Nitrobacter winogradskyi Nb-255: one gene and its partner. The protein of the gene in region 2 binds, or shares a complex with, the protein of the main gene of each other region. Links are inferred from orthologs where the notes say so. Each region holds a gene or a part of one and is shown on either strand. Other genes may lie near its edges. The genes, in order: NWI_RS03995 and coxB.

The links.
Region 1: the proteins of coxB (region 2) and NWI_RS03995 are in contact, whole or in part, in a solved structure (PDB 7CUB), measured with the Escherichia coli proteins. The link is inferred for Nitrobacter winogradskyi Nb-255 from one-to-one orthologs.

What each region holds. Positions count from the first base shown.
Region 1 is NC_007406.1:853,031-856,255, forward strand. Bases 287-3,195 are described here. They hold NWI_RS03995 (cbb3-type cytochrome c oxidase subunit I), read right to left. Parts: upstream 2,774-3,195; coding sequence 800-2,773; downstream 287-799. Other genes in these bases: NWI_RS03990 (cytochrome c oxidase subunit 3), read right to left, coding at 287-803; NWI_RS04000 (ArnT family glycosyltransferase), read right to left, coding at 2,946-3,195. In the rest of the region: NWI_RS03985 (SURF1 family protein), read left to right, coding at 1-31; more of NWI_RS03990, read right to left, coding at 78-286; more of NWI_RS04000, read right to left, coding at 3,196-3,225. UniProt on the Escherichia coli protein: Cytochrome bo(3) ubiquinol oxidase is the terminal enzyme in the aerobic respiratory chain of E.coli that predominates when cells are grown at high aeration.
Region 2 is NC_007406.1:2,529,348-2,532,662, reverse strand. What follows is about bases 260-3,258. They hold coxB (cytochrome c oxidase subunit II), read right to left. Parts: upstream 2,115-3,258; coding sequence 1,404-2,114; downstream 260-1,403. Other genes in these bases: NWI_RS12040 (cytochrome c oxidase assembly protein), read right to left, coding at 2,626-3,258; NWI_RS12045 (CopD family protein), read right to left, coding at 2,111-2,629; ctaD (cytochrome c oxidase subunit I), read right to left, coding at 260-1,407. In the rest of the region: more of ctaD, read right to left, coding at 1-259; more of NWI_RS12040, read right to left, coding at 3,259-3,273. UniProt on the Escherichia coli protein: Cytochrome bo(3) ubiquinol terminal oxidase is the component of the aerobic respiratory chain of E.coli that predominates when cells are grown at high aeration.

The DNA of each region.
Region 1 (3,225 bases), 1.7 Mb from region 2 along the record:
TTGGTGGCGCAGCCAACGCCGCGCGACGTAGCATGCGCGGAGGGTAGATCCTTCCGAGATTGCGGCGCCGCTGCGAGTTACAGAAGCCCCGGCAGGTAAACTAACGCGAAGATGCTTATCCAGACGATCACGAGGAAATGCCAGAACAGGCTTAGCCGGTGCAGGCGCGAGACCGCGCCTGGAGCGGGATGAGTGTGTAGCGGTTTTCCGCCCGCATCCCGCTCCAAAATACTAGAATCGATTACGCTCATGGTTTTGGATCGATTCGATCCAAAACCATCGTGATCCAGGGCGGGCCCGCGCCATGCGAGTTCGCCTCCCAGCAACGCGATCCAGATGAGGCCGAGGCTGACGTGAGCCCCGTGGGCGCCGATCAGCGTGAAGAAAGCGGAAAGAAAGCCGCTTTGCCACGGGCCGGCATGGGCGGCGGCCATGCCATAAAGCTCCAAAATTTCCGTGACGACAAAGCCAAGCCCGAGCACGAAGGTCAGCCCCAGCCAGATGATCGCGCGCCAACGTTGCCTGGCTGCCGCCGCGATGCTGGCGAAGCCGAGGGTTGCGCTGCTGGCCAGCAGCAACATGGTTTCGGGGAAGATGCGGGGCAGCCGGAGCAGAGGGCGTTCGGTCGATACGTCCGCGGCATCTCGCGTCATCGCGATGAAAATGGCGAACAGCAGCGCGAAGATGATCGCATCGCTTACCAGGCAGAGCCGGAAACCGTAGGCTTTCTCCTCGATTGCGCGCCGGGCTGTTTCAGCATCGGCTTCATCGCCATGATCGGCGGTGATGAGGGCATCTGTCACGTCGGCGCCTCGCGGCCAAGCGCTGGCGAGATGAGGCGGCGGCTTTCGATCGCTTCGACGTCGCTTGCGGGGAGGCGCTGGCCGGCATGATCATGAAACGTCTGCGAGAGCACCGCGGCGAACATGCCTAACCCGCCGACAGCCGCCAGCCACCAGATGTGCCAGATCATTGCAAAGGCGAATACGAAGGACATCGCACCCAGCATGACGCCGGCGCTGCTCTTGCCGGGCATGATGATGTCATGGAAGCGTGCGGGTCCTTGATCCGCTGTTCCCGCCTGCTTCATGGTCCACCACGGATCGATGCCCTGCACCGGCGGCACGGCGGCGAAGTTATAGGCCGCCGGCGGGGAGGCCGTCGCCCATTCGAGTGTCCGGCCATTCCATGGATCGTTGCTTGAGGCCGCAAGCGCTTTGCGGTCGCGGATGCTGACGGCGATCTGGATGGCCAGAAAAGCGACGCCGCATACGATGAGGAGGACGCCGGCCTGCGCGGCGATGAGATAGGGCTGCCACTCGGCGACATCACTGCGATTGAGGCGCTGCGGCATGCCCATGAGGCCGAGGATGTACAGCGGCATGAAGGCCAGACCGAAGCCGACGAGCCAGCACCAGAAGGCACGTCGACCCCATTTTTCCTCCAGTCGAAAACCGAATGCCTTCGGAAACCAATACTGATAGCCCGCGAAATAGCCGAACAGCGCGCCGGGGATCAGCAAATTGTGGAAATGCGCCACCCGGAAAGTTGTGTCGTGGATGCCGGCCGGCACCACCGCGAACAAGAAGCCCGTAATGCCGCCTATGAGGAACGTGACGATATACCCGAGCGTGAACAGCATCGGGACCGAGAATCGCACCTCGCCACGATAGATCGTGAGCGACCAGCAAACGATTGTCACGATGGTCGGCACGGCGATGAGCGGAGCTGCACGGCCAAAGAAGGCGCTCACGTCGGCAGCCGAGCCGATGGTCAGAAAATGGTGCAGCCAGACGACCAGTGACAGCACGGTGATCGCGATCATGGAGTAGACGAGAGCCGCATAGCCGAACAACCGCCGTCCCGAGAATGTCGCCACGACTTCCGAATAGATGCCGCAAGCCGGCAAGATCAGGATGTAGACGTGCGGATGCCCCCAGATCCAGAACAGGCTGACATAGTTCGCGACGCCGTTACTGCCCGCAAAAAACTGCATGCCGAGATGACGGTCGAGACCAAGCAGCGTCGCGGCAACGATCAAGGCAGGATAGGCAGTGATGATCAGGATGCTGGTGCAAAGCGCCGTCCAGGTAAACAGCGGCATCGCCATCAACTTCATGCCGGGCGCGCGCCGCTTGACGATCGTGACGAGAAAACTGATTCCCGCCAGTATGGCGCCGATGCTGCTGAGCAGGACCGCCCAGATCCAGTAATCGACGCCGACGTCCGGGCTGAACTGAATTCCCGATTGAGGCGGGTAGGCGGTCCAGTAGGCGGCCGAGAAGCGGCCGACGACAAGCGATATCATCACCAGTGCCGCGCCCGACACGGTCAGCCACAGGCCCGCCGCGTTCATGAACGGAAATGCGACCTGGCGCGCACCGATCTGCTGCGGAATGATGATGCTGAACAGACCGAGCACGAACGGCATCGCCACGAAGAACATCATGATGGTGGCATGAGACGTGAAGATCTGATCGAAATGGTCCGGTGGCAGATAGCCGTGCGGTTCGAATGCAAAGGCCTGCTGGGTGCGTATCATCAGAGCGTCGACGACGCCGCGCACCAACATGATCAGCGCCAGGATCACGTACATGATGCCGATCTTCTTGTGGTCGAGGCTCAAGAGCCATTCGGACCACAAATAGCGCCATCGACCGAGCCATGTGATGAGCACGGCCACGCCCAGCCCGCCGCATACGACGGTCAGCGCTCCTGCCATGGCGATGCCGCTGTAAAAAGGCAGGGCGTCGATCGTCAGCTTACCGAGCATATCAATTGGTCTTCGAACGGGGAGGGCCGCAGCGCGATCGGCGACAAATCAGACGGCGCATACGCCAGTCGTGCAAGAGTACCGGGTAGGGTTGCGGGGTCAATTGAAATCGCGGGCAGCGCCGCCGCAATCGCTCGGACCCGGGCCTGACATCGCTCGAAATCTGCCCGTTTCACCCCGGAGGGATGATCTTGATGATGTTGTAATGAGTCTTGCCCGAGACGATGCTATCCTTTTCGATCAAGTGCAGTTCGGGCCTGGTTTGAAGCACGGCACGCTGATGTTCGGGACGCAGAACCGCGATGGCCGGGACGTTCAGTTCAGCCAGTTCATCCAACGCGATCGTGCTTATCGGTCCCCGCACGTAAACCAGCATGTTGAAATCGGTCGAATCTCCGCCTGCGACGTAGAGCGGCTTCGAATCTCCCTTGAGGATGGCATCGATGGCCTGG
Region 2 (3,315 bases):
GTCCCAGCCTGCCTCCACGGGATAGGTGTCGACACGCCGCGGCATGCCGCGCAGGCCCGTCAGGTGCATCATGAAGAAGGTCACATTGAACCCGATGAAGACCAGCCAGAATGCGGGCATGGAAAGCCTGAACGCGGGAATCCGGCCGCAGATGTGGGGCAGCCAGTAGTAGAGCGCCGCGACCAGCGGAAAAATGAAGCCGCCGACCAGTACGTAATGCAGATGCGCGGTCACGAATTGGGTGTCGTGGGCCTGCCAGTTGAACGGCACCATGGCGAGCATGACGCCGGTCAGACCGCCGAGAATGAAGACGAACAGGAATCCGAAGATCCACAGCATCGGAATATCGAAACGCGGCCGTCCATGCGCGAGCGTCGCGATCCATGCGAAAATCTGCACCGCCGTCGGAACGGTGACGGCGGCGCTGGCCGCTGAAAAGAAGGCGAGCGCCATATGCGGGATGCCCACGGCGAACATGTGATGGACCCACAACCCGAAGGACAGGAAGGCCAGCGCGACGAGGGCGACGACCACAGCCCGGTATCCTATCAGCTTGCGTCGCGCGAAGACCGGCAGGATGGTCGAGATCGCGCCGGCCGCCGGAAGAAAGATGATGTAGACCTCCGGGTGGCCGAACAGCCAGAACAGATGCTGCCACAGCAGCGCGTCGCCGCCGCGCGCGGTGTCGAAGAAAGGAAGATCGAATGCGCGCTCCAGTTCCAGCAGGACGGAGCCGAGGATCAGCGGCGGGAATCCGAGGACCATCATTCCGGCGGTCACCAGCACATACCAGCCGAAGATGGGCATGCGGCTGAGCGACATGCCCGGCGCGCGGATCTTCAGGATGGACACCACCAGTTCGACGGCGGCGGTCACGGCGGAGATTTCGACGAAAGTGATGCCGAGCAGCCAGACGTCGGCATTGATGCCGGGGGTGAAGGCGCTGGACGAAAGTGGCGTATACATGAACCAGCCGGAGTCGGGCGCCGCGCCCGCGAGCATCGCCGCGATCAGGATCGCGCCGCCGAACAGGTAGCACCAGTAGCCGAACGCCCCCAGCCGCGGAAAGGCGAGATCGCGTGTGCCGAGAAGCTTCGGCAGCAGGTAGATCGCCATGCCCTCGAACATCGGGATCGCGAACAGAAACATCATGATGGTGCCGTGCATCGTGAAGAGCTGATTGTAGAGATCGGGTCCGATGAAGGCGGAGCGGGAGGTGGCGAGTTGGGCGCGGATCAGCATCGCCAGCAGGCCGCCGATGCCGAAGAAGATGAAGGCGGTGATCATGAAGCGCGTGCCGATGACGCTGTGGTTGACCGCCGCGAGCCGTTTCACACCGCGTCCGCTGGCCCAGATTTCGTTGAGCTGCCTGTGGAGCCGCAGCGGCGTCGCCACCCGCCCGCTCATCGCCTGGCCTCTTCAATCGCGCCCGCCATGATCGTGGCGAACTCCTCGGGCTCATGGGCCAGAACCGTGAACCGCATGGCGGAATGGCCTGCGCCGCAGAACTCGGCGCAGACACCGCCATAAACGCCCGGGCGATCCGCCTGGAGCCGGACAACGTTCCGGTGGCCGGGGATGGCGTCTATCTTGCCGCCGAGCCGGGGCACCCAGAACGAGTGGATTACGTCCTTCGTGGTGACGATCACGTCGACCGGCTCGCCCGCGGGGATATGCAGAACGTTCACGGATAGCGTGGCTCGCCGGCTGTCCGGGTAGGCGAAGCTCCAGGTCCATTGGCGCGCCTGCGCCGCGACCTTCAGTGGAGGTTGCTCCAGTGGGTGCACGATCATGCGCTCGCCCAGCACGAGCGCCGCGATCAGCAGGGCCGACAGCACCGCGCCAGGCATGACGAGGCCGCCATAGATGATCCAGCTTCTCGACGACCACATCGAGGCGATGCCCGGTTTGAGGAACGCCAGCGCGATCAGGGCCGCCATCAGAAGCGACAGGACGGCGGCCCCCGAGAACATGATCCACCATAGCGTTGCGGTGGAAGCGGCTGCCGGTCCGGCAGGGTCGAGCGCTGAAAGCGGCCCCGTGCAACCGGACAGGATCGTCAAACTGGCGAGACCCGCAAGCGGCCTTCGACGCAGGCGGGCGGCGACCGTCACAGGCCCGCCTCCAGGCCAGTCCACCGGAGGAGGGGAGCGAAAAGCTCCCTCAGCGCGCCCGGCCGCGAGATGGCGTCAGGCAGAGCGTCCAGCGGAAACGATGGCTTTGCCAGCACCAGAAGGAGGATTGCCAGCGTCGCGAGAAGCGATGCGCCGGCGACCGCGACGAAGCGCCAGACGGGATAGTCTTCACCGTCATCGAAGAGGCGGACGATGATGAGCCCCGTCAACAGATGGAGTCCGACCAGCATGCCGACGACGGCGAGCTTCAGCGAGAACCATGGCATGAAGGTTTCCGCGACGAAGACCAGCGCGATACCGCTTCCCACGGCGATGAAGGCGGCAGGAGAGATGAGCGCCAGATAGCTGAACCGCACCGAACCCTGCAGAGTGAACAGCGCCGCTTTATCCCTCAGGCGCACGCGCTGTCCGTAAAGCGCCGGGAGGCCGATCAAGCCCGCGCACCAGAGGCTGATCGCGCCGACATGGATGAACTTCAACCAGATGATCGTCATGTCGGGCGCGTGCTTTGAGTGGGATGCGGGTGCGTTTCCAGCATGCGCGCAGCCAGCAGCGCCGCGGCGGCGAGATAGGACATCGAAGCCGGAATCCACATCAGGAGGCCGGCGAGCTGCTGGTCGTCGAGAGGCGTCAATCCGTAGGGCAGGGTGGTCGTCATGTGATGATCGAACAGGGGCCGGGCCGCGAAGGTCAGCAGCGCGCCGAGCATCCCCATCTGGATGACGGTGGCCAGAAGCGCGGCCAGCGCGGCACCGGCATGATTTCGCCTGTCAAGCACAGCCTGCCAGAGCAGAAAGGCCGACAGAAAGAGACTTGCCTCCATCATCCAGTACGCCGCGGTGGAATCGAGCGCGAACGCGTAAGGCCCGGGCGTGTGCCACACCCACATGCAGATCGCGTGGATGAGAACCAGCCCGGAGACAGGCACCCGCCGCAAGGTGGCTCGTGGCGGAAAGGCCAGGGCGAACAACGGGGCGGCCAGGGCGACCAGAAGCACGTGATGAAAGACCCGCGCGGAAAAAAGCGCGGAGGCAAGCGCGCAGAGTGGTGAAACGAACGCCGCCAGGAGCACCGCCCAGCCAGCCAACGCGGCCGGCGATTTCAGCGCCGCGATCCGGCGCTCGCGCGACATCATCATGCAGGCAGCAGCGACTCCTGCAAACACAGCAATGAGTAGCGG